DNA from 2 places in the Novilysobacter luteus genome. Region 1 is predicted to be linked to the other one. Evidence: predicted binding sites of a transcription regulator. Region 1 holds the regulator's gene; the other holds the start of a gene.
What was found. The regulator FliA, encoded in region 1, starts transcription of late flagellar genes. The targets are predictions, from matches to a motif close to TAAAGTTTNNCNNNCNNNGGCCGATAA.
Positions count from the first base shown of each region.

Region 2: a site for FliA is predicted at 7,536-7,562, ahead of KOD61_RS05865 (HDOD domain-containing protein). Genes of this name have one in related genera too.

Region 1 is NZ_OU015430.1:700,254-715,946, reverse strand. It holds gene fliR (flagellar biosynthetic protein FliR) at 1-731, shown strand, start outside; gene flhB (flagellar biosynthesis protein FlhB) at 759-1,928, shown strand; gene flhA (flagellar biosynthesis protein FlhA) at 1,925-3,991, shown strand; gene KOD61_RS03265 (flagellar biosynthesis protein FlhF) at 4,066-5,856, shown strand; gene KOD61_RS03260 (MinD/ParA family protein) at 5,843-6,736, shown strand; gene KOD61_RS03255 (RNA polymerase sigma factor FliA) at 6,733-7,485, shown strand; gene cheY (chemotaxis response regulator CheY) at 7,532-7,924, shown strand; gene KOD61_RS03245 (protein phosphatase CheZ) at 7,921-8,547, shown strand; gene KOD61_RS03240 (chemotaxis protein CheA) at 8,735-10,543, shown strand; gene KOD61_RS03235 (flagellar motor protein) at 10,591-11,331, shown strand; gene motD (flagellar motor protein MotD) at 11,342-12,310, shown strand; gene KOD61_RS03225 (ParA family protein) at 12,312-13,085, shown strand; gene KOD61_RS03220 (chemotaxis protein CheW) at 13,082-13,753, shown strand; gene KOD61_RS03215 (STAS domain-containing protein) at 13,839-14,129, shown strand; gene KOD61_RS03210 (response regulator) at 14,126-14,491, shown strand; gene KOD61_RS03205 (chemotaxis protein CheA) at 14,506-15,693, shown strand, end outside.
Region 2 is NZ_OU015430.1:1,248,844-1,264,536, forward strand. It holds gene KOD61_RS05805 (VOC family protein) at 1-157, shown strand, start outside; gene KOD61_RS05810 (PDZ domain-containing protein) at 254-613, shown strand; gene KOD61_RS05815 (hypothetical protein) at 710-1,126, shown strand; gene KOD61_RS05820 (phosphatase PAP2 family protein) at 1,123-1,701, shown strand; gene chrA (chromate efflux transporter) at 1,726-2,943, opposite strand; gene KOD61_RS05830 (arsenic transporter) at 2,972-4,258, opposite strand; gene KOD61_RS05835 (ArsR/SmtB family transcription factor) at 4,262-4,579, opposite strand; gene arsH (arsenical resistance protein ArsH) at 4,618-5,418, shown strand; gene arsC (arsenate reductase (glutaredoxin)) at 5,428-5,865, shown strand; gene KOD61_RS05850 (lipoate--protein ligase family protein) at 5,831-6,607, opposite strand; gene KOD61_RS05855 (biotin--protein ligase) at 6,604-6,903, opposite strand; gene KOD61_RS05860 (pyridoxamine 5'-phosphate oxidase family protein) at 7,005-7,487, opposite strand; gene KOD61_RS05865 (HDOD domain-containing protein) at 7,599-8,735, shown strand; gene KOD61_RS05870 (PA4780 family RIO1-like protein kinase) at 8,812-9,669, shown strand; gene KOD61_RS05875 (rRNA pseudouridine synthase) at 9,676-10,386, opposite strand; gene KOD61_RS05880 (hypothetical protein) at 10,552-10,788, shown strand; gene KOD61_RS05885 (sensor domain-containing diguanylate cyclase) at 10,978-12,144, shown strand; gene KOD61_RS05890 (hypothetical protein) at 12,211-12,363, shown strand; gene KOD61_RS05895 (DUF7844 domain-containing protein) at 12,370-14,247, opposite strand; gene KOD61_RS05900 (DUF2388 domain-containing protein) at 14,259-14,564, opposite strand; gene KOD61_RS05905 (mechanosensitive ion channel family protein) at 14,712-15,311, opposite strand; gene KOD61_RS05910 (DksA/TraR family C4-type zinc finger protein) at 15,412-15,678, shown strand.

The sequences.
Region 1 (15,693 bases):
CGGTGCTATGGCACCTGCTACGCATCGGCGCCGCGCTGCAGGTGCTGCCGATGGTGGGTGGACGCGGCATGCCGGTGCAGGCGCGCCTGATCCTGGCACTGGCGCTGTCCGCGGCGATGTCGACGGTACTGCCCGAACCGCCCCCGGCCGCGGTCAACGCCGCCACCGTGCTCAACGTGGTCCGCGAGTTCGCGGTCGGCATCGCGCTGGGGCTGGTGCTGCGGCTGGCTTTCGAGGCCGGGCAATTCGCCGGCGAGCTGATCAGCCAGGGCATGGGCCTGTCGTTCGCGACCATGGCCGACCCGCTCAGCGGCGCATCGTCGAACGTGCTGTCGCAGTGGTTCTTCCTGGTGTTCGGGCTGCTGTTCTTCACCCTCGACGGCCACCTGGCGCTGGTCAACCTGCTGGTCGACAGCTACCGGGCACTTCCGATCGGCACGCCACTGGCCGACCTGGGCGATTTCCTCGCCGCGCTGCCGGCGTTCTTCGGCACCTGCCTGCGCGTCGGCCTGCTGCTGGCGCTGCCGGTGATGATGGCACTGCTGGCGTCCAACCTGGCGTTCGGCGTGCTGTCGCGCGCGGCCGCCTCGCTCAATCCGATCCAGATCGGCCTGCCGGTCGCGTTGCTGGTCGGCCTGGTCCTGCTGAGCCTGCTGGCACGGGAACTGCAGGGGCCGGTGCAGCGGCTGTTCGAGGATGCCTTCCTCGCCGCCCGCGCACTGACCCCGTAGCAACCGCAGAGCAAGGCCGGCGAGCAGATGGCGAGCGAAGACAAGGACGACCGCACCGAACAACCTACCGAGAAACGCCTGCGCGAAGCCCGCGAAAAGGGCGACGTCCCGCGCTCGCGCGAACTCGGCAACGTGGCGGTGCTCGGCACCGCGACCATCGCCCTGATGATGACCGCCTCCTCGCTCGGTGCGTCCGGCCAGGGCTGGCTGCGCGATGCATTGATCCTCGACCCGGCCCTGCTTGGCCACCCCGACCGGCTGCTCGCCCACAGCGCGCGGCTGGCCGGTGGCCTGGTACTGCCGGTGCTGCCGATGCTGGCCGCCGCCCTGCTCGCCTGCCTGATCAGCCCGGCGCTGCTGGGCGGCCTGCGGTTCTCGGGCAAGGCACTGCAGCCCGACATCAAGCGGCTCAATCCGATGACCGGCCTCGGCCGCATCTACGGCAAGGAGAGCCTGGCCGAACTACTGCGTTCGCTCGCGCGCGTCGGGCTGGTACTCGGCGTCGGCGGCGCCATGGTCTACCGCGCCTTCCACAAGCTGCTGGCGATCCCCGGCATGTCGCTGGAGGAGGCCATCGCCACCGGCCTGGACACCGCGCTGTGGGCGCTGCTGGCGATGGTCGGCTCGCTCGCGTTGTTGGCCGCGATCGACGTGCCGTGGCAGCACTATCGGCACCGCAGCAAGCTGAAGATGACCAAGCAGGAGATCCGCGACGAGTTCAAGGAGATGGAGGGCAACCCGGAGGTCAAGGCCAAGGTCCGCCAGATCGCGCAGCAGATGTCGCAGCGCCGGATGATGGAGGCGGTGCCGACCGCCGACGTGGTCGTGACCAACCCGACCCACTACGCGGTCGCGCTCAAGTACGACGCCGGCAACATGCGCGCCCCGCGGGTGGTGGCCAAGGGCGTCGACGAGATGGCGCTGGCGATCCGCGACGTGGCCGGCAAGCACCGGGTCGCGGTACTGGAGGCGCCGCCGCTGGCACGCGCCTTGTATCGGCAGGCGCAGGTCGACCAGGAAATCCCGGTGAAACTCTACGCTGCCGTCGCACAGGTGCTGTCCTACGTGTACCAGCTCAGGCACTGGCACCCGTCCCACGGGCCGATGCCGGTGCTGGCCCAGGTCGACGTCGGCGCCGACGGTGCGCCGGACACGGCGGCCGGGCCTGCCAACGGTGACGGGGAGCCGACGCGATGAGCACCGGGAGCCGGCTTTCCGGCATCGCCGCCGCGATCCGCAACGGCGCCGCCGCGCCGATCATCGTGCTGGCGATGCTGGCGATGGTGGTGGTGCCGCTGTCGCCGCTGATGCTGGACGCGCTGTTCACCATCAACATCGCGCTGTCGCTGGTGGTGATGATGGCGGTGGTCTACGTCAAGCGGCCGCTCGAGTTCTCCGTGTTCCCCAGCGTGCTGCTGATGGTCACGCTGCTGAGGCTGGGCCTGAACGTCGCCTCCACCCGCGTGGTGCTGCTGCACGGCCACGAAGGCCCCGCCGCGGCCGGCCACGTGATCGAGTCGTTCGCGCAGTTCGTGATCGGGGGCAGCTACGCGGTCGGCCTGATCGTCTTCGCGATCCTGACCATCGTGAACTTCGTGGTGGTGACCAAGGGTTCGGGGCGCATCTCGGAAGTCTCGGCCCGCTTCATCCTCGACGCGTTGCCCGGCAAGCAGATGGCGATCGACGCCGACCTCAATGCCGGCCTGCTGTCGCGCGAGGACGCCCGCGCGCGCCGCGAGGAAGTGCGCGAGGAGGCCGACTTCTACGGCTCGATGGACGGTGCCAGCAAGTTCGTCCGTGGCGACGCCATCGCCGGCCTGCTGATCCTGGTGATCAACCTGGTCGGCGGCATCCTGATCGGCCTGCTGCAGCACGACATGGCCTTCGGCGACTCGGCCCAGACCTACACGCTGCTCGCGATCGGCGACGGCCTGGTGGCGCAGCTGCCGGCACTGCTGATCTCCACGGCCGCGGCAATGCTGGTCACCCGCGCGACCCGCGAGCAGGACATGGGCCCGGCGGTACGCAAGCAGGTGTTCGGGCAGAAGCGCGCACTGATCGTCGCCGCGTTGTTGATGGGGCTCGTCGGCATCGTGCCGGGCATGCCCAACCTGCCGTTCCTGGTGCTGGCCGCGGTGCTCGGCTATGCGGCGTGGCGGCTGCACAAGCGCGGCGCGACCGATGCGCGGGTCGAGGACGAGGCCGCCGAGCTGGCGTCCGCGCCGACCACCGCCGAACTGAGCTGGGACGAGGTGCGCCCGGTCGAGCCGCTCGGGCTGGAGGTCGGATACAAGCTGATCGCGCTGGTCGACAAGAGCCAGGGCGGCGAACTGCTGGCGCGCCTGAAAGGCGTGCGCCGCAAGCTGACCCAGGACCTGGGCTTCCTGATCCCGGCCGTGCACGTGCGCGACAACCTGGAGCTGGCGCCCGGCCAGTACCGCATCCTCGTCCACGGCGTGCCGGTGGCGACCGGCGAGCTGCATGCCGACCGTGAGCTCGCCCTCGATCCAGGCCGGGTGTTCGGCCCACTGGAAGGCATCCCCGGCAAGGACCCGGCGTTCGGGCTGGACGCGGTCTGGATCCAGAAGAGCCAGCACGCGCACGCCGAGTCGCTGGGCTACACCGTGGTCGACGCCGCCACCGTGGTGGCCACCCACCTGTCCCACGTGGTGCGCGAGCGCGCCGCCGAACTGCTCGGCCACGAGGAGGCGCAGCAGCTGCTCAACAGTGTCGGCAAGGCGGCGCCCAAGCTCGTCGAGGAATTGACGCCCAAGCTGCTGCCGCTGTCGGTGGTGGTGCGCGTGCTGCAGTCGCTCTTGGTGGAGAAGGTGCCGCTGCGGCAGATGCGGCAGATCGTCGAGGCGATGCTGGAGCACGGCGCCCACACCCAGGACCCGGCCACGCTGACCGCCGCGGTCCGCACCGCGCTGGGCCGCTTCATCGTGCAGGAGCTCAACGGGCTCAACCCGGAACTGCCCGTCTACACCCTGGCGCCAGCGCTGGAACGGGTATTGCAGGACTCGGTCAACGGCCAGGGGGCCGCGTTGGAACCCGGACTTGCCGAGCGGCTGCACCAGAACCTCAGCGAGTGCGTGACCCAGCAGGAAGGCCGCGGCGAACCCGCGGTGCTGCTGGTCCCGGCGGGCATCCGCGCAACCATCGCGCGGCTGGTCCGCCACAGCGTCCCCGCGCTGTCGGTGCTGGCCTACACGGAAGTGCCGGAAGACAAACGGTTGCGCCTGGTCGGCGCGATCGGCTGAACACAACGAGGCACCGCCACGGCGGTGCAGGACGCAACGAGAACGGCACACGCCGGAGTGGTCAGGGGTAGTTGATGAGAATCAAGCGATTCATTGCCAGCGACATGCGCACCGCGCTGCGGATGGTCCGCGACGAACAAGGCCCGGATGCGGTGATCCTCTCCAACCGTCCGTGTCCGGAAGGGGTGGAGGTGGTCTCGGCCACCGACTACGACGAGGCGCTTGTGCACCAGGCCCTTCGTGCGGCGACGCCGCGGATCTCGCCGACCACCGCCAATGCCGCGCCGGCAGCCGCCGCCGAACCCGCCGCGGTGCCTTCCGCCGCGGTGCCTTCCGCCGCGCGCGCCGCGGCCTCCACGGCCCCCGCCCCTTCGGTCCGCGAAACGCTCGCCACCCGTGCCCGCGCGGTGTTCAAGATCGGCGACACGGTCCGTCCGGCCTCCAACGAACCGACCCTGGCCGAGCTCACCTCCGGCGCCTCGCACGGCGACACCGCGCGCAACGATGCCACTGTGGCCGAGGCCGGCCAGAGCCGCTTCGACGCGATGATGGCCGCGCTCGGCGCGGTGCCGGCCAACGTCGCCGACGCCGAACCCGCCAACGACGTGGTCAGCCTGTCGCCCGCCGCGCTTGCGCCGGCCGCACAGATGCCGGCCACCCCGGTTTCCCCGCCTGCGCCGCCGCGGCAGCACCCGTCGCCGGAGGCTGCGGAGGCCGCCGCTGCGCCGCAGGTCCATGTCACGCCCGCCCCGAAGCTCGAGCTGAGCCTGGAGCCGTTGCCCGAGCCGGCGCCCGAAGCAGAACCCGCGCACCCGTCAGCCACCGCCGAGGCGATCGAACTGTCGCTCGCACCGGTCGCCGAACTGGACGACAGCACCGACGCAGTCGCGCGGCACGACGAGGCCGCCGAGGCCGCCGCGACCGACCGCCACCTCCACGCCGTCCCGCGCTGGGACGCCGATCCCGCCGTCGCCGCGATGCGCGAGGAACTGGCCACCATGCGCCACTTGATCGAGCGCGAGATGGGGCAGTTCGCGGTTGAGCGACTGCGCGGCTCGCCGGCGCGCGCCGCGGCATTCGACACCCTGCTGGGCTACGGCTGCGACGAAACGCTGGCGCAGACCCTGGCAGCGAAGATCGACCCGGCGCTGGACCCGGCGCGGGTGCATGCCCCGATGCTGGCCGAGCTGGCGCGGATGCTGACCATCAGCCGCGAGGAGCCTATCGACGACGGTGGCGTGATCGCCCTGGTCGGCCCGACCGGTGCCGGCAAGACCACCACCGCGGCCAAGCTCGCCGCCCGCTTTGCCGCCCGCCACAGGGCCCGCGACGTGGCGCTGGTGACCACCGACTTCGAGCGCGTCGGCGCCTGCGAGCAGCTGCACGCCCACGGCCGCCGCCTCGGCATCACCGTCTGCGAGGCCAACGGCCCCGAGGCGCTGCAGCAGACCCTGGACCAGTTGCAGGACTACCCGCTGGTGGTGGTCGATACCGCCGGCTATGGCGCCCGCGACCGCGCCCTGCTCGGCCAGATCACCTGGCTGCGCGCCACCCGCAACGTGCGCAGCCTGCTGGTGCTGCCGGCCAATGGCCACCCGCACGACATGAACGAGGTGGTCCGCCGGTACCGCATGGCCACGCCCGAGGGCGTGGTGCTGACCAAGCTCGACGAGACCGGCCGCCTCGGCGCCGCGCTGTCGACCGTGATCCGCAACGGCCTGAGCCTGGCCTACACCACCGCCGGACAGCAGGTCGCGACCGACCTCGCCCACGCCGACGCCTCCCGCCTCGTGCTGCAACTGGAGAAATTGCGCCGTGCTGCCGATAACCCCCTTGCCACCGAGGACCGTCATGCCGTCGCCTGACCACAATCCCGCTTTCCCGGCGACGCAGCCCGGCGCTGCGCCGGAGTCCGTGCGCCCCGCTCCCGTCAGAGTGATCGCGGTCGCCAGCGGCAAGGGCGGCGTCGGCAAGACCAACGTCTCGGTCAACCTCGCGCTGTCGCTGCAGAACGCCGGCCAGCGCACCCTGCTGCTGGACACCGACCTGGGCCTGGCCAACGTCGACGTGATGCTCGGGCTGTCGCCCCGCTTCACCCTGGCCGATGTGCTGGCCGGTCGCTGCGAGCTGCGCGACACATTGCTTGAAGGCCCCGGCGGGATGTGGATCGTCCCGGCCGCTTCCGGCAAGCGCCACATGACCGAGCTGCTGCCGCAGCAGCACGTCGGCCTGGTGCACGCCTTCAGCCAGCTGGACGTGCCGATCGACACCATGGTGGTCGACAACGCGGCCGGCATCGCAGACGGCGTGCTGACCTTCTGCCAGGCGGCGCAGGACGTGATCGTGGTGGTCTGCGACGAGCCGGCCTCGGTCACCGATGCCTACGCGCTGATCAAGGTGCTCAGCCGCGACCGCGGCGTCAGCCGGGTGCAGATCCTCGCCAACCAGGTGCAGCACGCGGCCGAGGGGCGCCAGCTGTTCGACAAGCTGCAGCGCGTCACCTCCAAGTTCCTCGACGTGACCCTCAACTACCTGGGCGCGATCCCGCGCGACGAATGGCTGCGCCGCGCAGTGCAGCGGCAGGAAGCGGTGGTCGACGCGTTCCCGTCGGCACCCGCCTCGGCCGCGTTCCGCGACATCGCCCGGCGTGCCGGCCAGTGGCAGAGCCCGCCGGGCCCGCGCGGCCACGTCGAGTTCTTCATGGAGCGCCTGATCGCGCAACCGTCCCGGAGTGCCGCCGCATGAGCACCGCCGCAGCCGCCTACCGCGCCCACCAGCCCAGCGACACCGCGCTCATCGTCGAGCGCCACGGCGAGCTGGTGCGCCGCATCGCCCACCACCTCGCCGCGCGCCTGCCGGCGAGCGTCGAGGTCGACGACCTGATCCAGGCCGGCATGCTTGGCCTGATCGACGCCGGTCGCAATTTCCAGGCCGACCAGGGCGCGGCGTTCGAGACCTACGCCAGCATCCGCATCCGCGGCGCGATGATCGACGAGATCCGCCGTGGCGACTGGGTGCCGCGCTCGGTCCATCGCAAGTACCGCGACGTGGTCGCCGCCACCCGCGGTGTCGAGCAGGACACCGGCCGTGCCGCCTCCGCGCAGGAGGTCGCCGCCCGGCTCGAGGTATCGCTCGACGAGTACCACCGCATGCTGGAGGACGCCGCGCGCGGCCAGCTGATCAGCCTGGATGCGCACCTGGAGGAGCACGACGGCGAGCCGCGGCTGGCGTCCACCGCCAACGCGACCCCGGCGCGCGAGTTCGAGCACTCCGCGTTCCGCGAAGCCCTCGGCGGCGCCATCGGCGACCTGCCCGAACGCGAGCAGCTGGTGCTGTCGCTGTACTACGAGCAGGAGCTCAACCTGCGCGAGATCGGCGCGGTGCTGTCGATCAGCGAGTCGCGGGTCTGCCAGATCCACGGCCAGGCGATGTTGCGCCTGCGCGCGCGCCTGGGCGACTGGCGCGAGGAAGCCCAGCTCGACCAGGACGTCTGACTGCGCCGCTGCCCCCCATTCCCGAACACCCGCACGAGCCTGACCCATGGAAAAGAACATCAAGATCCTCATCGTCGACGACTTCTCGACCATGCGCCGCATCGTCAAGAACCTGCTCAACGACCTGGGCTTCTTCAACACCACCGAGGCCGACGACGGCACCAGCGCGCTGGTCGAGCTGCGCAAAGGTCCGTTCGACCTGGTGATCACCGACTGGAACATGCCCGGCATGCCCGGCATCGACCTGCTCAAGGCGATCCGCGCCGACGCCACCCTGGCCAAGACCCCGGTGCTGATGGTGACGGCCGAGGCCAAGCGCGAGCAGATCATCGAGGCCGCCCAGGCTGGCGTGAACGGCTACGTGATCAAGCCGTTCACCGCGGCCACGCTGGGCGACAAGCTCGGCAAGATCTGGGAGCGGCTGGAGAGCGCGGCGTGAGCACCGATGCCGGTTCGCCGGCCACGGCCATCCCCGTGCAGGACCGCCAGCTGATCACGCGGCGCCTGCATGCGGCGCTGTGGGCGCTCGAGCACGACGACCATGCCGGCTGGCGGGCCAACGTGGACGAGCTGATCCAGTGGCGCACGCAGCCGTTCGTGCAGGGCCTGGCGCGGATCGCGCGCGAGCTGGAACTGGCGCTCGGCGGCCCCGCCGAACACACCGGCCACGGCTCGCTGCCGGACGCCTGCGCCCGCCTGGAGCACGTGGTGACCCTCACCGAGACCGCCAGCATGCGCACCCTGGACCTGATCCAGGAATGCTCGGGCCTGCTTGGCAAGCTGCAGGAAGGGCACGCCACCCAGGTCGACGCCATTGCCGGCATCCGCGAGCGGCTGTCGGAAATGACCGCCGCGCAGGGGTACCAGGACCTCACCGGGCAGATCATCCTGCGCGTGGTCGAGCTGGTGCGCGCCGTGCAGGAAGGCCTCGGCGACGTCACCGGCCCGAGCGAGCCGCTGCACCTGTCCAATCGCGGCAATGGCCCGTCGATCGCCGGACTGGACGCCGCCCCGGCGACCCAGGACGACGCCAACGAATTGCTGTCCTCGCTGGGACTCTGACGCCCATGCGCCGCCGCACCCATTCCTGTAGGAGCGACGTCAGTCGCGACCCGCGAACCATTGAGGTACGCCGCGACACCGCGACGATCGCGGGGGCGGCCATCGTGCGCGTCCTGGATTGGCGCCGTCCATCCGGTTGTCAGTGGTTCGCGACTGACGTCGCTCCTACGGCGGCAGGGGGCAGGCCATGAATGCTGCATTTGAAGACGACACCGGCAACGATATCTGCGCGGACTTCCTGATCGAGGCGCGCGAGATCCTCGACCAGCTGGGCGAGCAGATGGTCGCGCTGGAGCGCAGCCCGGCCGACCGCGAATGCCTCAATGCGGTGTTCCGCGGCTTCCACACCATCAAGGGCGGTGCCGGCTTCCTCGACTTCCCGCCGATGGTGGCGATCTGCCATGCGGTCGAGGACCGCCTCAATGCCGCCCGCAGCGGCGAGGTGCCGCTCGACGCCGAGGCCTTCGACGGTGCCCAGCAGTCGCTCGACCTGCTGGTGGACCTGCTCGATTGCGTCGCCGCCGGCGAAGTGCTGATGCCGGCGCCGCAGGGCCTGCTCGACGCCCTGCGTGCCGGTGCATCGGCGACCGCGACGGCACAGGCGGACGCCAGCGGCCCGGCTGCCGGCGGTGACGACATCGACGATCTCGACTTCGAAGCGCTGCTGGACAGCCTGCACGGCAACGGCGGCATTCCCGGCATCCAGGCTGATGGCGCGCCGGGGACGTCGGCCGTATCCGATTCCCCGACCGCGGGCAGCCCACCGGCGGTGCCACTACCGGCACCCGCTGCACCCGCCGCGCCGCGCAAGCCCGCCGCCGCCGCGCACCAGGAAGACCCGACGGTCCGCGTGGACGTGCGCCGGCTGGACGCGATGGTCAACCTGGTCGGCGAGCTCGTGCTCGCGCGCAACCGGCTCAAGACGATCCGCCCGCGCCTGCGCGACGACGAACTCGACCGCGCGGTGACCACGCTGGACGCGGCCACCTCGCGGCTGCAGTCGGCGGTGATGATGGCGCGCATGCAGCCGGTCGGCCGCGTGTTCTCGCGGTTCCCCAAGCTCGCACGCGACGTCGCCCGCCAGTTGCAGAAGAAGGTCGAGCTGGAGGTCATCGGCGCGGAGACCGAGCTGGACCGCAACCTCGTCGAGGCCTTGTCGGACCCGCTGGTGCACCTGGTCCGTAACGCGATAGACCACGGCATCGAAAGCCCCGACGACCGCCTGGCCGCCGGCAAGCCCGCGCAGGGCCAGGTGGTGCTGAGCGCGCAGCAGGAAGGCGACCACGTCGCCATCGAGGTGCGCGACGACGGTGCGGGCATCGACCCCGACCGGATCCGCGACAGCGCCGTGCGCAAGGGCCTGATAGAACCCGAGGCCGCGGCACGGCTCACTCCCGACGAGTGCCTGCAGCTGGTCTTCATGGCCGGCTTCTCCACCCGCGCGGAGGTCAGCGACCTGTCAGGGCGCGGCGTCGGCATGGACGTGGTGCAGTCGAAGATCCGCGAACTGTCGGGCGAGGTGCAGATCCAGTCCGAACCCGGTCGCGGCAGCCGCTTCCAGATCCGCGTCCCGCTGACGCTGGCGATCCTGCCGACCCTGCTGGTCGAACTGGCCGGCGACGTCTACGCGCTGCCGCTGGTGCGCGTGGTCGAAGTGCTGTCGCACGAGCGCGGCGCGGCGATGCAGGTCGACGGCCAGACCGTGCTGGACCTGCGCGAGCAGCCGGTGCCACTGCTGTCGCTGCGGCGGTGGCTCGGCGTACCCGAGACGACGTTGGCCGACTCCACCGCCGTGGTGCTGCAGTCCGGCGAGCAGCGATTCTGCCTGTCGGTCGACAGCGTGCGCGGGCGCGAGGAAGTGGTGATCAAGGCCTTGCCTCGGACGCTGCGCGGGCTGGCCGGCTACGCCGGCGCCAGCCTGATCGGCGACGGCCGCATGGCGCTGATCCTCGACGTCGACGCGCTGTACCGCACCGGCGTGCGCGGGGGTCGCTGAGCGATGGCGACCTCAAGAATCCGGCCCACGAACCGATAACGCGGACAATGGACAGGCTCAGCATCATCGGCACCGTACTGGCGATTGGCGCCCTGCTGGGCGGCAGCGTGCTCAAGGGCGCGGGGCTGTCCGGCCTCTGGTCGCCGGCGGCCTTCGTGATCGTGGTGCTCGGCACCATCGCGGCGATCCTGGTGCAGACGCCGATGGACACCTTCAAGCGTGCCCTGCGCATCGTGCGCTGGGTATTCCAGCCGCCGATGCAGGACCGCACCGCGATCATCTCGCGCATCGTCGAGTGGAGCGGCACCGCCCGCCGCCAGGGCCTGCTCGGGCTGGAGGCGGAGGTGCAGGCGCTGGAGGATCCGTTCCTGCGCAAGGGCCTGCAGATGGTGGTCGACGGCGTCGAGCCCGAGGCGATCCGGCAGATGCTGGAGATCGAGCTGCACGGCCAGTCCGACCGCGACGTCGCCGCCGCCAAGGTGTTCGAGGGGATGGGCATCTACGCGCCGACGCTGGGCATCATCGGCGCGGTGCTGGGCCTGATGGCGGTCATGAAGAACCTCGCCGACCCGAGCCAGCTCGGCCACGGCATCGCCGCCGCGTTCACCGCGACGATCTACGGCATCGGCCTGGCCAACCTGGCGCTGCTGCCGATCGCGAGCAAGCTCAAGGGCCTGATCGGCCACCAGGCGCAGGAGCGCGAGATGATCGTCGAGGGGCTGATCGCGATCGCCCAGGGCGAGAACCCGCGCAACATCGAGGCGCGGCTCAACGGCTTCGTCCACTGAGGCGCCGCGCATGGGTCGCCGCCATCGCCACGAGGAGCACCAGAACCACGAGGCCTGGGCGATCCCGTACGCCGACCTGATGACGCTCCTGTTGGCCTTCTTCGTGGTCATGTACGCGATCTCCTCGCTCAACGAGGGCAAGTACCGCGTGCTGGCCGATTCGCTGTCGTCGGCCTTTGGCGGCGCGCCGCGCACCATCTCGCCGATCCAGCTTGGCCAGACCCAGCTGCGCGGTTCCTCGTTCGACCGTCCGTCGATGCAGACGCCCGATTCCAAGGCCGGGCCATCGGCCGCGACCCCGATCAACTCGCCGCGCATGCTGCAGGTGCTCGACATGCCGACCTTCGGGCAGACGGCCCGCGCCACGGCCGCCGCGATGCAGGCGGCCGAGGGACCGCAGAGCCGGCGCGCCGAGCAGCTGCAGTCGATCGGAAAGCGCATCCAGGAAGCGCTGTCGGACCTGGTTCGCCGCAAGCTGGTGACGGTGCGTCGCAGCGAGACCTTCCTGGAGGTCGAGATCCAGAGCGACATCCTGTTCGCCAGCGGCGTCGCGGTACCCAGCGCGGTGGCAACCGAAACCGTGCGCCGGCTGGCCGGCGTGCTGCGCGACGAGCCCAACGCCGTGCGCGTGGAGGGCTATACCGACGACCAGCCGATCCGCACCGTGCAGTTCCCGTCCAACTGGGAGCTGTCGGCAGCGCGCGCCGGCAGCGTCGTGCACGAGCTGATCGGCGCCGGTGTCGGCCCCGAGCGGCTGGCCGTGGTCGGTTTCGGCGAGCACCAGCCGGTTGCCGACAACGCCACCGCCGAGGGTCGCAACGCCAACCGCCGCGTGCTGCTGGTGATCCTCGCCGCGCCGCAGGGCCCCGATGCCGTCACCGAGCGGATGCCGCCGGTGATGGCCGATGCCAGCGACGTGCAACCGCTTTTCCCGCTGCCCGACGCCGCGGCCGGCGGCAGCGCCCTGGGAGCCCCCTGACATGCAGACCTGGGCCATCGCCAACCAGAAAGGCGGCGTCGGCAAGACCACCACCTCGCTATGCCTGGCGCGCGGCCTCGCCGCCGATGGCGCCCGCGTGGTGCTGATCGACCTCGACCCGCATGCCTCGCTGACCCGCGCGTTCGCGGTGCCGACCGACCCGCCGCCGGCGGGTAGCCACGACCTGTTCAACACGGGTGGCGCCGCCGAGCTGCGCTCGCTCGCACGCGGCACCGCCATCGACAACCTGTTGCTGGTCGCCGCGCAGCCGGCGCTGGCGACGCTGGAGCGCCGGGGCGCGACCCAGGCCGGGCTCGGCCTGTCGATCGGCCGCGCGCTGCATGCCGCCCGCGCCAACTTCGACTACGCCGTGCTCGACTGCCCGCCCACGCTGGGCCTGTTGATGGTCAATGCCCTGGCGGCGGCGGACCGGCTGGTGGTGCCGACCCAGACCGATCCGCTCGCCCTGCACGGCCTGGCCGACATGCTGCGCACCGCCGACATGGTCGAGCGCTCGCGCCGGCGGCCGTTGCCGCGGCACGTGCTGCCGACGCTGTATGACCGCCGTACCCGTTCGGGCGTGCAGAGCCTGGACCGGCTGCACGAGCTGTACGAGGGCCGGGTCTGGCCGAAGGCGATCCCGATGGACACTCGGCTGCGCGACCCCGCCACGCTGACCGCGGCCGAGCTGCCCACCGGGCGCGGCGCCGACGCCTACCGCTCCGCACTCAACTGGCTGCTTGCCGCGATGCCGCGGCAGCAGGAGGCCGCATGACCACCCTGGCGGTCGATGCCTACCTGGACGAGTTGCTGTGCGACGTCGCCGATGTCGCGGCCCTGCCTGCGATGCCCGGCATCGCGATGACCGCGCCGGCTGCGGCACACCCCGCGCCCGGGCCCGCAGTGGTCGCCGCGCCCGTCGTTGCAGAGCAGCCCCCACCTGCGTCCGCCGCGCGACAGGCCCCGGCAGACATGCCGCGGCACACCTCGCCCGATGCGTCCGCCACGGTACCCCACCGGCTGGCGCGACCTTCGGGTTCCGGCCGCTGGCTGCGCCTGGGCATCGGCCGTGACCACTACGCATTCGAACTGCTCCGCGTGCAGGAGGTGGTCCGCGTGGCACCGATCGTCGCGATGCGCAACGCCCCGCCGGCCGTGCTCGGCGTGATGAACCTGCGCGGGCGCATCGTCCCGGTGTTCGACCTGGGCCGCTGGCTCGGCAGCGCCGACGTGGTCGAAAGCGAGCAGTCGCGCATCGTCGTTGTCGAACGCGACGACGAGCTGATCGGCGTACTGGTGACCGCGGTCGAGGACGTTGCCACGCTGGCGCGCGAGCACATCGAGCCGCCGCTGTCGGGCAGCGATGCCGGCGCGATCCTCGGGATCGCCCGGATCGGCCGCAGTCCGGTCGTGCTGCTGGATGCGAACGCGCTGTTCGCGTAAGCCGCCCGAACGGGGCGTTCCCCTCAAGTCCGCCACAACACCGCCGTTAATCCTCACGACATCCCGCCGCCCGACGCCCGCCACCATGACCCAACTGTCGCTGCAACCCGACCTCGGCATCGAGCACGTCGCCGAACTGCAGGCCACGCTGCTGCCGCACCTCGAGGACGACGCGCCGGTGCAGCTGGCCGGCGACCAGGTACGGCGCGTGCACGCGGCCGGGCTGCAGCTGCTGCACGCCTTCGTGCGCGACCGCGCCGCGGCGGGCCGCAGCACCATCGTCACCCTCGCCTCGCCGACCCTGGCCGACGCCGCGCGTTCGCTCGCGCTCGCCGCCAGCCTCGGCGTAGATACACCCTCCGGAGACCCCGCGTGAGCGCCAACCTACTGATCGTCGACGACTCCACCTCCATGCGGCAGATGGTCGCGTTCGCACTGTCATCGGGCGGCTTCAACGTGCGCGAGGCCGAAGACGGCCAGGCCGCGCTCGACATCGCCCGCACCGCGTCGTTCGACGCGGTCGTCACCGACGTCAACATGCCGCGGATGGACGGAATCGAGCTCATCCGCCAGCTGCGCCAGCTGCCCAACTACAAGTTCACGCCGCTGCTGATGCTCACCACCGAGTCCGGCGGCGACAAGAAGATGGAAGGCAAGGCCGCGGGCGCAACCGGCTGGCTGGTCAAGCCGTTCGACCCCGACCAGCTGCTCGCCACGGTCCGCAAGGTCCTGGGCTGAGGGAGCCCGGCGCCATGGACATCACCCAGTTCCACGCCGCGTTCTTCGAGGAGAGCCGCGAAGGCCTCGACGCGATGGAGTCCGGCCTGCTGGGACTGGAGGCCGGTGGCGCCAGCGCCGACGTCGTCAACGTCATCTTCCGCGCCGCGCACTCGATCAAGGGTGGCGCGGCGACGTTCGGCTTTGGCCGGGTCACCGACCTGACCCACCTGCTGGAAACCCTGCTCGACCAGGCCCGCAGCGGCCAGCGCGTGCTGGACGGCAGCGCCGTGGGCGTGCTTCTGGAAGCGGTCGACGTGCTGCGTGGCCTGCTCGCCGCCGCCGAACAGGGCGACGGCGACGGTGACGGCGCGATCGACCACGCGGCCCTCGCGCATGCGCGCGCCGGGCTGGACCGGATCCTCGCCGGCGCGTCGCCGGAAACGGTGGACGGCGCCGCGGGCGGTTCCGACGCATCAATGACGGCCGGCGGCCCGGACCACTGGCGCATCGGCTTCCGCCCGGAGCCGTCGCTGTTCATGAGCGGCAACGACCCGCTGCGGATCCTGCGCGAGCTCGAAAGCCTCGGAGAGCTCGGCGCGACCTGCCTGGACGACCGCCTGCCACCGTTTTCCGAACTCGACCCGTTCGAGGCCCACCTGGCGTGGGACCTCATGCTGCCCGGCAGCGTCGCCCGCGGTGCGATCGACGAGGCGTTCGCCTGGGTCGAGGACCAGTGCGAGCTGACCATCGACGCGGTCCAGCCGGAGGCGGCCGCTGCTGCACCGGATGCCGACGATGCGGCCGCGGCTACCGCGCCCGCCCTCGGCGCGGACGCCGCGGACGTGCCCGCGCGCCGCGCCAGCGACGCCGAGACCTCGATCCGCGTGGCCGTCGCCAAGGTCGACGCCCTGATCAACCTGGTCGGCGAACTCGTGATCACCCAGGCAATGCTGCGCCAGCAGTCCAGTGGGCTGGACCCGAACACACATGAAGCGCTGCTGGGCGGCCTGGAGCAGCTGGACCGCAACACCCGCGACCTGCAGGAAGCGATCATGGGCGTGCGCATGCTGCCGGTGGAGTTCGCCTTCAGCCGGTTCCCGCGTATGGTGCGCGACCTCGCAACCCGGCTCGACAAGAAGGTAAGGCTGAAGACGAGGGGCGAGGCGACCGAGCTGGACAAGGGCGTGATCGAGAAGATCGTCGACCCGCTGGTGCACCTG
Region 2 (15,693 bases), 550 kb from region 1:
CGCCTTGCTGGCACAGCTGCAGGCCGCCGGCATCGAGGCGATCGATGGCACGCAGTCGCACGAGAACGGCAAGTTCGCCTGGGTCATGGACCCGGATGGCAACAAGGTCGAGCTGTGGGAGCCGATGGTGTGGGATGACGGCAACAAGGCCGGCTGAGGAGGGCGTGGCAGGGAACTCGGCCGGCGGGCCGTGGTCGACTCCGGGTCCCCGTCGCGCCGCGGCGGGGGCGTCAACCACACAAGGAAGGATCCCATGTCGCTACGCACGTTGTTGTTGACCGTTCTCCTCGCGCTGGGCTTGCCCGGCCCCGCGCTGGCGGGCAAGGCCAGTTTCGGTTTTGCAGTCGAGCTCGATACCAGCGGGTTCATGCTCAACCCGACCATCGAGGCCGCGTCCATCGCCCGGATCGCCGAGGGTTCGCCCGCACAGAAGGCGGGGCTCCGCGTCGGTGACCTGCTGCTGTCGGCCAACGGCACGCCGGTGGCGGGGGCGAAGGCGAAGAAGCTTTCGGCGCTGATGGACAGCCTGGGCCCCGGCGACCTGCTGCGGCTCAAGGTGCGCCGGCTGGACGGTACCGAGTCGTTGGTCGAGGTGGTGGCAGGCACGCGCTGAGACGCAGCCAACCGCCCCGGGCCGGTAACGCTGGTCCGGCGCCGGTCGTCGTCGTATGTTCGTCCGGTCATCGACGACGCCACCAGGGGAACCACCGTGCCAAGACTGTTGCGCAACGTGCTTGCCGTGATCGCCGGCGTCGTGGTCGGCAGCCTCGTCAACATGGCGATCGTCTCCGTCGGGCCGTCTCTGGTGCCGCCGCCGACGGGCGTGGACGTGACGAGCGCCGAAAGCCTGGCCGCGTCGTTGCACCTGTTCGAGCCTCGCCACTTCGCGACGCCGTTCCTCGCGCACGCGGTCGGCACCTTTGCCGGGGCGCTCGTCGCCTGGCTGCTGGCGGCAAGCCACAAGGTTCGGTGCGCCTATGCGGTCGGCGTGGTGTTCCTGCTGGGGGGCATCGCGGCCAGCTTCATGATCCCGGCGCCGGCATGGTTCATCGTGCTCGACCTGGTCGTCGCCTACCTGCCGATGGCGTGGTTGGCGGGCCGGCTCGGCGCGCGCCTGCGCCGTTGAGTACGCAACGGCTGGCCCGCCTGGCCTCGATCATCTTCCACCCGGCGGTGGTCATGGTCGGTGCCGCCGTCGTGGCGACGGGTGCGGCCGAGGGCGGCGCGCGCCTGCGCTGGCAGGCGTTGGGCCTGACACTGGCCGCGGCGGTGGTGGTGATGGGGTACAGCGCCTGGCAGACGCGGTCAGGTCGCTGGACGCATATCGATGCGTCGGAGCGGCACGAGCGCGCCCAGCTCAATCGCTTTGCCTCGTGGCTGTTGTTGGGCATTGCGGCGATCCTCGCCGTGCTGGGGTCGCACCGCGGCATCGTCGCCGCGATCGGCCTGTCCGGCTTGATCGTGCTGGCCGGCCACCTGTTGCGCGGGTGGCTCAAGGCCTCCCTGCATGTCGCGTTTGCGATGTTCGCGGCGTGCATCGCGTGGCCGCACGCGGCCGCCTTTGCGACGCTGCTGGTCGCCACGGTGGTGGTGGCGTGGTCGCGGCTGGTGCTGCGCCGCCACGCGCTCCGCGAGGTGGTGGCAGGGGCCGCATTGGGCGCGGTGTGCGGGCTGGTGTTCCAGTGGGGCATCGCCGCGTAGGGGCGAGCCAGCGCGCCACGTCCTTCAGCCGATGCCCACCAGCGACAGGACGACGGTCGCACCGACGCACCAGGCCACCACCCACAACGCGGAGCGGCCAAACACCGCTAGCAAGACCAGACCGACCGCGGCGATCAGCGCGTCGGCCATGCTGCGCACGCCCTGTGTGAGCACGGGGTCGTACAGCGCCGCCAGTAGCAGCCCGACCACCACCGCGTTGATGCCGGCGACCACGCGCGTGGCCCGAGGATGTGCCACCAGCCGCGACCACGCCGGCAGGACCGCGAGCAGCAGCAGGAAGCCCGGCAGGAACACCGCCGCCAGCGCAACCGCCGCGCCGGCAATCGGCGTGCCGGGCCATGCCTCGGCCCCCAGGAATGCCGACAGGGTGAACATAGGGCCGGGGACCGCCTGGGCGGCACCGTAGCCGGCCAGGAACACGTCTTCGCTGACCCAGCCGGGTTCGACCACGCTCTGCTGCAACAGCGGCAAGACCACGTGGCCACCACCGAACACGAGCGCCCCGGCGCGGTAGAACGCGGACGCGAGATCGGCCGTGGTCGGGCTGCTCGTCGGACCGGTGCCAGGCACGGCGAGCGCGATGGCTGCCAGGAGTGCGGCGGCGAACAGCGCCAGACACGCCAGCGCGGCCCCGCGGCCGTGCGGTACGGGCAGCGCCACGGGCTGGGATGGCGCGAGGCCGCGGCACAGCCACAGGCCGGCGACGCCACCGCCTGCGATGGCCGGGAGCTGGAACCAGGCATTGCCGGTGATCGTGAGCAGCGCGGCAGCGGCCAGCGCCAGCAGCGTGCGCGACCCGTCGGGCATCAGTGCGCGCCACATGCCGATCAGGCCGTGCGCCACCACGGCCACCGCGACCAGTTTCAGGCCATGCAGCACGGCGGCGCCGGGTCCGCCGGCCACGTGCGGTGCCACCACGGCGAAGGCCAACATCAGCAGCGCCGACGGCAGGGTGAACCCGGCGAATGCGGCGAGCGCGCCGGCCCAGCCGCCACGAAGCAGGCCGATCCCGAACCCGAGCTGGCTGCTGGCCGGCCCCGGCAGGAACTGGCAGATCGCCAACAGCTGCGCGAACTGCGGCTCGTCGAGCCAGCCGCGGCGCGTGACGAACGCCTCCCGCAGGTAGCCCAGATGCGCCACGGGACCACCGAACGAGGTGCTGCCCAGGCCCAGGAACACACGGAAGATCTCGAGCGCGCCGGTGGTTGCTGCGGGGGTCATCGCGCCGACGATAGGGGGTGCGGCGCGGTCAGGCCAACGTCAGTCGCAGCGCCAGCGCCGCCAGGGTCACCAGCAGCACCGGCAGCGTCAGTACCACGCCGACCTTGAAGTAGTAGCCCCAGGTCACCCGGATGTTCTTGCGGGCCAGTACGTGCAGCCACAACAGGGTGGCCAGGCTGCCGATCGGGGTGAACTTCGGGCCCAGGTCGCTGCCGATGACGTTGGCGTAGACCATCGCCTCGCGCACGGCGCCCTCGGCCTGGCTGGCGTCGATGGACAGCGCGCCGACCAGCACCGTCGGCATGTTGTTCATCACCGAAGACAGGAACGCGGTCAGCAAGCCGGTGCCGAGCGTCGCGCCCCATACGCCGTGCGCGGCGAAGACGTCCAGCAACTGCGCCAGGTGGTCGGTCAGGCCGGCGTTGCGCAGGCCGTAGACCACCAGGTACATGCCCAGCGAGAACACCACCACGTGCCATGGCGCTTCGCGCAGCACCTTGCGGGTGGATACGCGGTGGCCATGCGCGGCCACGGCCAGCAGCACCAGCGCGCCGGCGCCGGCCACCACGCTGATCGGGACGCCGATGCGCTCCAGCACGAAGAACCCCACCAACAGCAGCGCCAGCACGCCCCAGCCGGCGATGAACGTGGTGCGGTCCACGATCGCGCTGTCCGGGTGCCTGAGCAGGGCGATGTCGTAGTCGGCCGGGATGTCGCGGCGGAAGAACCACATCAGCATGCCCAGCGTGGCGGCCACCGAGACCAGGTTGACCGGCACCATCACCGATGCGTACTCGGCGAATCCGATGCCGAAGTAGTCCGCCGACACGATGTTGACCAGGTTGGACACCACCAGCGGCAAGCTTGCGGTGTCTGCGATGAAGCCGGCCGCCATCACGAAGGCGAGGGTGGCGGCCGGGCTGAAGCGCAGCGCCAGCAGCATCGCGATCACGATCGGGGTGAGGATCAGCGCCGCGCCATCATTGGCGAACAGGGCCGACACCGCCGCGCCCAGCAGCACCAGCAGCACGAACAGCCGGCGCCCGCGGCCCTTGCCCCAGCGCGCCACGTGCAGCGCCGCCCACTCGAAAAAGCCGGCCTCGTCGAGCAGCAGGCTGATGAAGATGACCGCGATGAAGGTGAAGGTGGCGTTCCAGACGAAGCCCCAGACCACCGGGATGTCGGCCAGCCCGACCACGCCGGTCAGCAGCGCGAGCGCGGCGCCCAGGGTTGCGCTCCAGCCGACGCCGAGGCCGCGCGGTTGCCAGACCACCAGCACGATGGTGGCGATGAAGATCAGCAGTGCCAGCAGCATGGCTCAGGCCTCTCCCGGCGGAAGGCAGCGGTTGCGGTCGCCGCCGCAGCAGTTGCGCGTCAGGAATTCGACCAGCGCAGCCATCGTCGCGAAGTCGGCGCGGTAGTGGATGTGTCGACCTTCGGCCTCGCCCTGGATCAGCCCGGCAGCGGCCAACTCCTTGAGGTGGAACGACAGCGTCGCGTTCGGCAGTGCCAGCGCCTCGGCGATCTCGCCGGGGGTGTGCCCATCGGGACCGGCTTCGACCAGCAGGCGGAACACGGAAAGCCGCGTGGGTTGCCCGAGCGCGGCGAGGGCGGTGGTTGCATTGTTCAATTCCATGTTTCTAGAATACTCGAACAATCGAACAAGGCAACGCCATGACGACGATCTCGGACCTCGGCAACCTGGCTGCGGCGGCGGTGGACATACCCGCCCGCGAAAAGCTGGGCCTGGACGCGGCCGGCCACCCGCCGCGCATCCTGATCCTGTATGGCTCACTGCGGCCGCAGTCCTACAGCCGCAAGCTCGCGCTGGAGGCCGAGCGACTGCTGCGCCTGTTCGGCGCCGAAACCCGCGTGTTCCACCCGCACGGCCTGCCGTTGCTGGACAGCGTCCTCGACGACCATCCACAGGTGCGGCAGCTGCGCGAGTGGTCGGAGTGGTCGGAGGGGCAGGTGTGGGTCAGCCCGGAACGCCACGGTACGTTGACGGCGGTGTTCAAGAACCAGATCGACTGGCTGCCGCTGGAGCAGGCCGGTGTCCGCCCGACCCAGGGCCGCACGCTGGCGGTGATGCAGGTCTGCGGCGGGTCGCAATCGTTCAACGTGGTCAATGCGTTGCGCCAGCTGGGCCGCTGGATGCGCATGGTCACCATCCCCAACCAGTCGTCGGTGCCGAAGGCGTGGCAGGAGTTCGACGACAACGGCCGGATGAAGCCGTCGCCGTACTACGACCGCGTGGTGGACGTGATGGAGGAGCTGGTCAAGTTCACCCTGCTGGTGCGCGGCAACAGCGACTACCTGTCCAGCCGCTACAGCGAGCGCAAGGGGGACCTGGCGGCGGCGACGCTGGCGAGCGCTTCGGGTGCGGCAGCGGCACCGCCTTCAACCGCCGTGGAGGCCCCTGCCGTGCAACCGGCGCGTCAGGCCTGTTGCGGCACCACATCGACCTGCAGCTGAGGACCGGCCATGAAGGTGACGATCCATCACAACCCCGACTGCGGCACCTCGCGCAACACGCTGGCGCTGATCCGCCACGCCGGCATCGAGCCGACGGTGGTCGAGTACCTGCGCGACCCGCCGTCGCGCGAACGGCTGGTCGGGCTGATCGCGGCGGCCGGGCTCTCGGTCCGCGATGCGTTGCGCAAGAAGGGCACGCCGTACGCCGAGCTCGGCCTGGACAACCCGGATCTGTCGGACGACCAACTCATCGACGCGATGATGGCGGTGCCGATCCTGGTCAACCGGCCGTTCGTGGAAACGCCACTGGGCACGCGGCTGTGCCGGCCGTCCGAAGTGGTGCTTCAGGTCCTGCCGCCGCTGACGGAGCCCTTTACGAAGGAGGACGGCGAGGTGATCGAGCCCGAGGGGCTCAGGGAACCACCGTCGTCCACTCCCGGCTCATGAACTTGGTCGTGGCCAGCGCCTCGGCCCGCTGAAGCTCATCGGGCTTCAGCGTGTCGACCGTGCCGCCGTGGCACTCGCGGAAGGTTTCGAGCATCTTTTCGATGACCGCCTCGCGCGGCAGGCCGGTCTGGCTGCGCAACGGGTCGACGCGCTTGGCGGCACTGGCGGTGCCCTTGTCGGACAGCTTCTCGCGGCCGATGCGCAGCACGTCGAGCATCTTCGACGCGTCGATGTCATAGGCCATCGTCACGTGGTGAAGGACCGTCCGGCCGCGCCGCGCCTGTGCCGCCCCGGCGATCTTGCCGGCGGCGGAGGTGATGTCGTTGAGCGGCTGGTACCACGCGTCTATGCCCAGGCCGGCCAGCGCGGCCAGCACCCACTCGTCCATGTATGCGTAGGCCTGCTCGAACCCCATGCCGTCGACCAGCGAGTCTGGCGCGACGATCGAGTAGGTGATGGTGTTGCCCGGCTCGATGAACATCGCGCCGCCGCCACTGATGCGCCGCACCACCTCGATGCCGTGGCGTTCGGCGGCGTCGGCATCGACCTCATTGCGCAGCGACTGGAAGCGCCCGATCACCACCGCCGGGCCGGCCCATTCCCAGATGCGCAGGGTGGGCGGGCGGTGGCCGCGACCGACCTCGTCCATCAGCACGTCGTCCAGTGCCATGTGCAGGGCAGGAGGTTGCGCCGGCGCGTGGATCAGCTGCCAGTCGTGGTCGCGCCAGTTGCTGCCACTCATGCCCCGGCCTCCGGCAGCCACGCCTCGAGTGCGCGGCGCACGGCCACCGCCACTCCCTCCGGCGTGATGCCGTACAAGGTCGATCCCGGCGCCAGCGCGTCCCGCACGACGGTGGCCAGCCGGCCTTCGGTCGCGTCGGCCGGCAGCCCCTCCAGTGCCGCGTTGATGGTCGCCAGCACCGCATCGGGATGCAGGAAGAAGTCGCCGCTGACCTGGACGTTGGCCAACCGGCCCGCGTCGATGTCGAGATCGACCACCACCAGCTTGCCGCCGGGAACCTTGTACTCGCCGTGCATGCGTGCCTCCGTCTTTGGGCCGGATGCTACGCGGCACCCCGGGGCGGCCACCTGACCTGGGTCAGGTGCCGCCGGATCGGTGGAGCTCGTTCCCGCCGGCGTCAGCGCAGGTCGACGTCCGCCACCTTGTCCTGGTAGTCCTTTTTCGGGTCGGCGCCCAGCAGCATCTTGACCCCGGCCAGCAGGCTGTTCTCGTTTTCCCAGAGCTGCGCGGGGCCGGCATCGAAGCGCAGCAGAGTGACCTTCGGGTCGTCCTTGCCACCTTCGAACCATGCAGCGATGAACGGGTTCCACAGGCGGTCAATGACCGCGCGGTCGTTGTCGATGCGCAGGTTGCCGTTGATCACCGCGAACAGCTCGTGGTCCTTCGAGGCGAAGGTGGCAAAGCCCGGGCGGGGCGTCGCCAGTTGCTGGGCGAGTTCGGTGTCGCGCGAGGTGAAGAACCAGATCGGCGAGCGCTCGTTCTCCACCAGCGCCGTCATGGGATGGATGTGGCCATCGGCCTCGTGGACGCCGAGCATGACGGTGCGGTCCTTGTCGAGCGCTTTCCAGAGGCGGGCTTCGAGTTCCTGTGGTGTGGGCATGGGTGCCTCGCTTGTTTGGGGGGAGAGGGCGCAGGTCTCCTGCGGCGCTTCAGGTTCTAGCGCGGCGGCCGTTATCGGGGCGTGCCCACGTGCCTGCATGGCCGGGGATCGATGGACAGGACGGCCGAAGGGGAAGCGATGGGCGGCATGGGCGGATCGGAGATGGGCGTGGTCGCGGGCATCGTGCTGGCGCTGCTTGCGGTGGCGGCGGGCTGGTGGCACCTGCGTCGCGCGCCGGCGGTGCTCCGGGCGACGACGGCCGCTTCGCCCGTTCACGGTGACGATTCCGAGCCGGTGGAGGACGCGGCCGACCCTGCCGTTCCGGTCGATGCGGCCGACCCCGCAGTGCTCGCGCGCGACCTGCTGGGGCGGTTCCACGCGGTGGCGCTGGGTGGCAAGCCGGTGGTTATGCGCCCCGGCCACGCCGAGGTGGTGGCAGGGACGGTCGAGGTGCTGGAGCACATCGAGGCCCGCCCGCACTACACCCCCCGCCGGCCGAACCTGCTGCCGCAACTGATGCGCAAGGTCAACGACCCCGACGCGTCGGGCAAGGCCATCGCGGCGATCATCGCGCGCGACCCGGCGCTGGCCGGCAACCTGCTGCGTTACGCCAACAGCGCCCTGTACCGGGTCCAGTCCAAGCCGGTCGAGAGCATCGAGCGGGCGGTTGCGCTGGTCGGCACCGACGGCATCCGCCAGATCATCGCGGCGGTGCTGGTGCAGCCGGTGATGGGCGCCGGCGGCGGTGTCTTCGCCCGCTTCGCGCCGGTCACCTGGGAACACACGCTGCTGTCGGCGGCCGCCGCGGCCGACCACGCCAAGCTGGTCGAGCGCGACGACGCATTCGCCGCGCAGTTGCTGGGGCTGTTGCACGGGCTGGGCGCGACCATCGTCACCCGTGTGGTGCGCGACCAGTACGCCCGCCAGCGCGGCCTGGTGGCCAACGCGTCGCTCGCGGCGGGCCTGCTGGACCAACGGGCGGCGCCGACCGCGTGCCGGCTGGCGCGCAAGTGGGAACTGTCGGGCCGGATCATCCAGGCGCTGGACGAGCAGGCGCTGGAAGACGCGGCCGCGATGAGCGCGCTGGGGCGCTCGTTGCGCTTCGGGCGGCTGGCCGGCAGCCTGGCCCTGCTGTCGCGGCAGGGGAGGCTGGATCCGTCGTGCGCGCTGCCCGCATTGGCCGTGGTCGAGCCGCGTTCGGCTTCGACCCCCGCCATCTGGGAGCGCCTGCGGCACGGCGTGGACTGAGCGCGGCGGCGCCGGGCCTGCGAAGATACGCGGCCCGAGCCGGCGGCCTGTGCCCCGGTCCCCACGCAAGGACTCCATGAAGACCCCCAACGGCCTGCAGGCGCTGATCGACGACGGCGTGATCGACGAGGTATTGCGCCCGCTCAAGAGTGGCAAGGAGGCCGCCGTCTACGTGGTGCGCAGCGGCAACGAGGTGCGGTGCGCGAAGGTCTACAAGGACATGGCGCAGCGCAGCTTCCAGCAGCGCGTGCAGTACCAGGAGGGCCGCAAGGTGCGCGGCAGCCGCGAGGCCCGTGCGATCGGCAAGGCCACCCGCTACGGCCGCAAGCAGCAGGAGGCCGCCTGGAAGAACGCCGAGGTCGACGCCCTGTATCAGCTGCGCGACGCCGGCGTGCGCGTGCCCGAGCCGCACGGCTACTTCAACGGCGTGCTGGTGATGGAGCTGGTGACGGACGCCGAGGGGTTCGCGGCCCCGCGGCTGGGCGAGGTGGAGCTGCCCGCGGAGCAGGCGCGCGACTTCCACGCCGTGCTTGTCCGGCAGGTGGTACGGATGTTGTGCAGCGGACTGATCCACGGCGACCTGTCGCCGTACAACGTGCTGGTCGGTCCCGAAGGCCCGGTGGTGATCGACTTCCCGCAGGTGGTGAGCGCCGCCGGCAACAATGCGGCGCGCACGATGTTGCTGCGCGACGTCAACAACCTCACCGCGTACCTGGGCCGCTTCGCCCCCGAGCTGTTCGACACGTGGTACGGCGAGGAGATGTGGGCGCTGTTCGAAACCGGCGACCTGCGGCCCGACAGCGTGTTGACCGGCACGTTCGTGCATGACGAGCGCCGGGTCGACCTGGACAGCGTGCGCGAGGCGATCAACGACGCGCGCGAGGAAGCACTGATCCGCCAGCAGGGGCGCGAAGCCGCCGCCGAGGACGACTGAGGCCGGCTAGAAGCGCTCGCCGGCCGGCAGGTGGCGCCACTCGCCGACCGGCATCTTGCCCATGGCGACGCGGCCGATGCGGATGCGCCGGATCGCGACGACGCCGAGCCCGACCTCGCTGCACATGTGCCGCAGCTGGCCCGGCCGCACGTCCTTGATCGCGAACCGCAGGCGGATCTCGTTCTGCCAGCTGACCTTGCAGGGCGGCAGCCGCCGGCCCTCGTACGACAGCCCGTGCGCGAGGCGTGGCAACCCCCACGGCGACAGTTCGCCTTCGACTTCGACGATGAACTCCTGTTCGATCGAGGAGTAGTCCTCGGTCAGGCGCCGGCGTACGCGGCCGTCCTGGCTCAGCACCAGCAGCCCGCTGGCCTCGGCGTCGAGCGGCATCAACGGGGTGAGGTGCTGGAAGTGCCGCTGCAGCGTGCGCAGCCCCGATGTGTCCGCGTCCGCGCGCGTGGCCGGCGTCACCAGCGCCGGGGTCGCGGCGGTTTCCATGCCTGCCGGCTTGTGCAGCAGCATCGTGGCCGGCTCGGCCGTTTCCAGCCGGGCGCCAGGGGCCAGCTCGACCACCTCGTTGGTGACCGGCGTCTGCGCATCCTCGACCACCCGGCCGTCCACCGACACCCAGCCGCCGGCGATGTACTGCTGGGCGTCGGCGCGCGAGCAACGGGTCAGGTCGGCGACGCGCTTGTCGAGGCGGGTCGGGGCGGGCAAATCGGCGTCGGGCATGGCGTGGTCGCGGGCGGGTGGTCCGCCAGTGTAGGGGGCGCGGGCCAGCAGGGCCCGATGCGGGCGCGCTTGACCCGGGTCAGGGCCGTCCCGCGCTGCGTGCGCGAGCATTCACACAGGGCCGGCAGGCCCGCTCGTCAGGAGGTGACCATGGAATTCCATGTGACGGCCCGCAACGTCCAGACTGCGCTGGCTGCAATCGAAGGCGCGATCTTCGACATCGACCCGGCCGCGCTGGTCGACATCGACCCCGACGGCACCCTGCGCGTGGCCGCGGCACTCGACGCCGGCGAACTCGCAGGGGTCCTGTCCGGGGCCGGACTGGTGCTGGCGCCGGGCGACATCCACCAGCTGCCGTCGATCTGCTGCGGGGGCTGCAGCGGCTAGCGGCCTGCGACCGGCCGCGGCGAAACCGGCCTGTCCGGCGGGTGCATCTATCGAGATTTCCTGCCGGCAGCGCACTCGATCCCCGAGTCGTGTCACGCGTCACTCTTTTCCATCGGCCAAATCACCGGCGCTTTACCGTCGCGGCCCGACCATCGGGGTTTGATGGAAGCAGTGGCAGGTCGGTTTTCGATGGTCGCAACCCCCGGGCAGCAACCCCAGCCGCGGATGGTCTCGTGGAGCAGCCAGGCGCATGGCCGGAGCGAGTATCTCCGCCTGCGGAGCGTGGTCGACGCCCTGGTGCGCATCGCCGAGCACCCGGGCGACACGCGGTCGTTCCTCGGCGAGGCCACGGCGACCGTGATGGAACTGACCCGCGCCACCGGTGCCGTTGTGTTGATGGCCGAAGGCGACGGAGCGCTCCGGGTCGCGTCGGCGCGCGGCCAGATGCGCCGGGTGGACCGGGCCGCGTTCGGCGACGGCCAGACCCTGGCGCGCGCATGCCTGGCTTCGCACCAGGCGTTGCACAGCGATTTCGCCCTGACCGACCCGCGCATGGAGGGACCGGCACGCGCGCAGTGTTCGCTGGAATCGTTGATTGCCACGCCGCTGCGGTTCGGCGACCAGGTGCTGGGCGTGCTGGAGGTGTGCTCCAGCGTGCCATGCGCGTTCGACGGCATCGATGCGCAGGCCGTCGCGCTGATCGGCAACGCGCTGGGCGGCGCACTGGGCCGGCAGGTCGCGCTGGAGGACAACGCGCGGCTGCTGGCCCGGCTGGAGAGCTCGCTGGAAGCGACCCGCGCACAGGCACGCGAGTACCAGGACGCCGCGCTGTACGACGCGCTGACAGGGCTGCCCAACCGGACGCAATTCCTTCAGCGGCTGGACGCGGCCTGCCGCCGACACGACCGGCCCGAACAGTTCGCGCTGCTGTTCCTCGACCTGGACGACTTCAAGGCCGTCAACGATACCCACGGCCACGCCATGGGCGATGCGGTGCTGCGCGAGACCGCGGCGGCCCTCAGCGGCCGGCTGCGCGCCGGTGACCTCATCGCGCGGCTCGGTGGCGACGAGTTCGTGGTGCTGCTGGAGTCGCTGCGCCACGGCAGCACCGACATGCCGGCGATCGCGCAGGGCGTCGTGGCCGCGCTGGGCCATCCGCGCAGCATCGACGGAGTGGAGTTGCGCATCCGTGGCAGTGTCGGCTGGGTGCTGCATGACGGGCGGTCGGATGCCTCGTCGCTGCTGGCGGCGGCTGATGCGGCGATGTACCGCAACAAGCGTGCGCGCCGCCGAAAGGCGGCCGGAAACCCGGCCGGAAACCCGCCCGCCAGCCCGGTGGTTTCGGAAGCGCTTTAGGCCCCGGACCCGGTAACCGGCCCACACGGTCTAGACTGGGGGCCTCCCCACCGAGATAAAGAGCCCATGGCAAAACCCAATTACTCGTTCGAGAAGCGCCAGCGCGAGATCGCCAAGAAGAAGAAGCAGGACGAAAAGCAGGCCAAGAAGCAGGCCGCCAAGGAGGCCGCCAACCCCTCCCAGACGCAGTCCTCGCCGTCCGAGACGCCGAACGGCTAGTGCGTTTTACGACCGGTCGAACCTGAAGCCATCGCCTTCGCGATGGAGCCGCCCCAGCCGGTCGCCGAGTTCCTCGATGTTCGCCTCTGCGCCCGCGATGGCGGCACGACGTCTGGGCGACAGCCAGCTCCGTGCCTCCGCGCGCAGTTGTTCGCTGCGTTCCCGCCACGAGGTCGCCAGACCGGGCCCGAGCCGCGCGAGGACCTCGCGCTCGCGGGCCTGGGGCAGGCCGTAGCCGGAACCGACCCCGGCCCGGGCCAGCACCTGCGCCGGCCGGCTCAACAGGCCTTCCAGGTCCAAGACTTGCCGGAGCGCGTCGCGACTGCGTGCCGCCTTATCGTCCCATCGACCACCGCTGCGGGACAGCAGCCGCTTGAGTTCGTCGCGCGCAAGCAATTCGTGCCGGCGCAGCGCGGCGTTCTCAAGCAGCAACAGTGCCGCCGCGGCACGCATGTCCGTCTTCGCGATCCACGGTGACCGTTCTTCGGGCGACAAGTCCAGCCAGTCCTGCACGCGCGACTGCGGCAACCCGAGCACGCCGCGGGCGACCTCGAACATCGCCTGGTAGCGGGTGTCGGCCGCCTCGAAGTAGTAGCCGTTCCGGCGCGCTGCGGCCGGGTCATCAAGCACCGTGGTGTCGGCGATGCCCGACGCGACCAGCCGGCGGAGCAGCGCGGTCGGCGTGATGCTCGCGAGCGGTTCGCCTGCCAGCCGCGGTACGCCGTCGTGCAGCAGCTTGAAGGTCTCGACCGCGCAGTTGTTGCTGACGAAGAAGTAGTCGCCGTCGTAGCTCCAGTGCAGCTGCGCGGCACGCTCGACCAGGCCGGTGATCTCCGCCGGGCCCAGGTCCAGCGGGATGGACTGCAACCCGCGGAGCTCGATCCGTGTGTACTCGTCGACCACCTGCGCCAGCGGCAGGATGAACAGACGCGAGGGGTAGGAGCCGGTAAGCCCGCGCCAGCTCGAGATCTGCACGTCGTCGACGAAGGCGCGGAACGACAGCACCATGTGGTGGTCGAGGTCGAGGCGGCAATCCGGGCCAGGCGCTCGGCCGGGCGCGCACACCACCAGCCGCAGCATGCTGTGGCCCCACCGGCTCATCAGGCGGTCGTTGCCTTCGGCCAGGAGGTAATCGACCGCGTACACGCGCTGCGGGTCCAGCTGCAGCGTGCTGTCGGCTTGGCCACGCCCCGGTTGCAGGAACACCAGGCCCGGCGGGCACATTGCCGGCATCGGGCCGCCCCCGAAGTGGGCCACCAAATACCGGTGCAGGGCGGGGCGGCGGCAACCGTACTGCGGGTCCAGCACGAAGTGCTCGAGATTGACCGCGACGTACTCGACCGGGCTTTGGAGTTCGTAGCGGTCCGGGCTGCGGTCGGTGAACGCATTGTCCGGATGCCGCAGGCCGAGCCGGGCGGGACTCACCTGCCAGCCGGCGAGGTCGAGCAGGCGCGGGTCACGCGAGAGCCCGCCAGTCGAACTGCGGTCGTGGAAGTGGGCCAGTTCGTGGATCACCGCGGCCAGTGCGGCGCGCGTGGCGGGGTGGCTGCTGCCGGCGCCCGATGGGCGTGCCATCCAGCCGTCGAGCAGGGACCGGTCCAGCAGCATCCGTGAGGCGGTCGCCCGCCCGTGAACGTCTTCGGGCAGGTCCTTCCAGTACACCTCTACCTTTCCAAGTGAGGCGAGCCAACGATCGGGCAGGGGCCGTGTCGCAGCGGCAAGCAGGTCGCGTGTAGCGGCGACTTCTGCAGCGCTCAGTGACGGGTCGATGCGGGGCTCAAACCCAGCCGCGGGACCGGTTTCAGGGCGGGCGGCCGAACCGGCATGGACCAGTCCGGCCGCAGCCAGCAAGGGCACCAGCGCAAGTGCGCGCGCCCAGCGCATTGAGGTGCGGATCAGAACGCCAGGATCGCCCGTGCCAGCTCCATGTCGCTGGCCAGGCGGGCGTCGGCGTGGCGCTCGCGCAGGCTCATCAGCGCCGCTTCCAGCTGCGCGCCGCGGATGCGCCCGTCACTGGCGACAAAGCTCGCGGCGTCGTCGCGTGCCTGCAGCACCACCTTGTCGTCGCCCGAGGTGCTTCCCGAGCTGCCCGACGACCCCGCCGAGGATGCGCCGGCCGAGGTACCGCCAAAGCTGGAGGCCATCACCGGGCCCGAGGCGAGGACGATAGCGGCAAGGAGCAGAGTGGCGGGTCGGATCATCTGGGTTGTCTCGTTCGAAAGGAGGGCGGGGCACCGATTGCGGCGCAAAGACTAACGCGCACGCGACGGCGAGGTGCTGAATCCGGGCGGGCGGGACGAAACGCCGCGTGGAAATGTGATGGCGATGGCGGCGCGTACGGGAGTGTGTCAGCCCGCGAACTCGCTGTGGGGCTCGCCGGCCGACGTCTGTGGCGGCGCCGGTGCGGTTCGCCAGCGACGCACAGTGCGCTGGAAGAAGAGGTTGTTGGGCACCCGCAGCACGGTGTCGGAGCCGTCCTCGCGATGCTCCTGCAGGGTCGTGTAAACCAGGTTCACGTCGATGACGCGACCTTTCAGCCCGGGCTTTTCGCCGTTCTCGAGGATCTCGATGTGGTCATACAGTCGGAACGGCCGGGTGGTCAGGATGAGTACCGTGCAGAAGATGTTGGACAGCACGCTCCACGCCGCGAAGAACGCCACCGCGCCAACCGCCGCGAACCCGGTGAACGCCGTCCACAGCACGGTACCGGAGACACCCAGGCGCTCCAGCACGAGCAGCAGCGCGGCTGCATAGATGAGGAAGCCGATGACACGTCGACCGGCGATGGCCAGTTCGGGCGGGAAACCGCGTCGCGTGCAGAGACGGTCGACCACGCGCCGTGTCACCGCCCGCAGCAGCCAAGCGGCCAGCAGGATCAGCAACACCTGTCCCAGCGGCACGACCACGGTCAGCCATTCCTGGATCCACGGGGGCAGTCGTTCGGTCATCGGGTATCGCCGGGCGCAAGGGGCCGACAAGGATAACGGGGCCGGTGTTCACGCCGTCCGGGATATCCTCCCAATGCACGTGAAAACACGGAGGAATGCCATGGCGACCGGCTGGGCAGGCGACGGCGCGGTACAGGACCAGATCGATGCGACCGTCAAGGACGCGATCAAGCGGGCCCGCAGCCAACTGCGCGAGGGTCCCGGACTGACCCACTGCGAGGAGTGCGACGCCACTATCCCCGAGGCGAGGCGTAAGGCCGTTGCCGGGGTGCGGCTGTGCTTGGCTTGCCAGGAAGCGCACGACCGCGAGGAGCTGGGGGCCTCCGGTTACAACCGGCGGGGCAGCAAGGACAGCCAGCTGCGTTGACGAGTCCGAACGCGC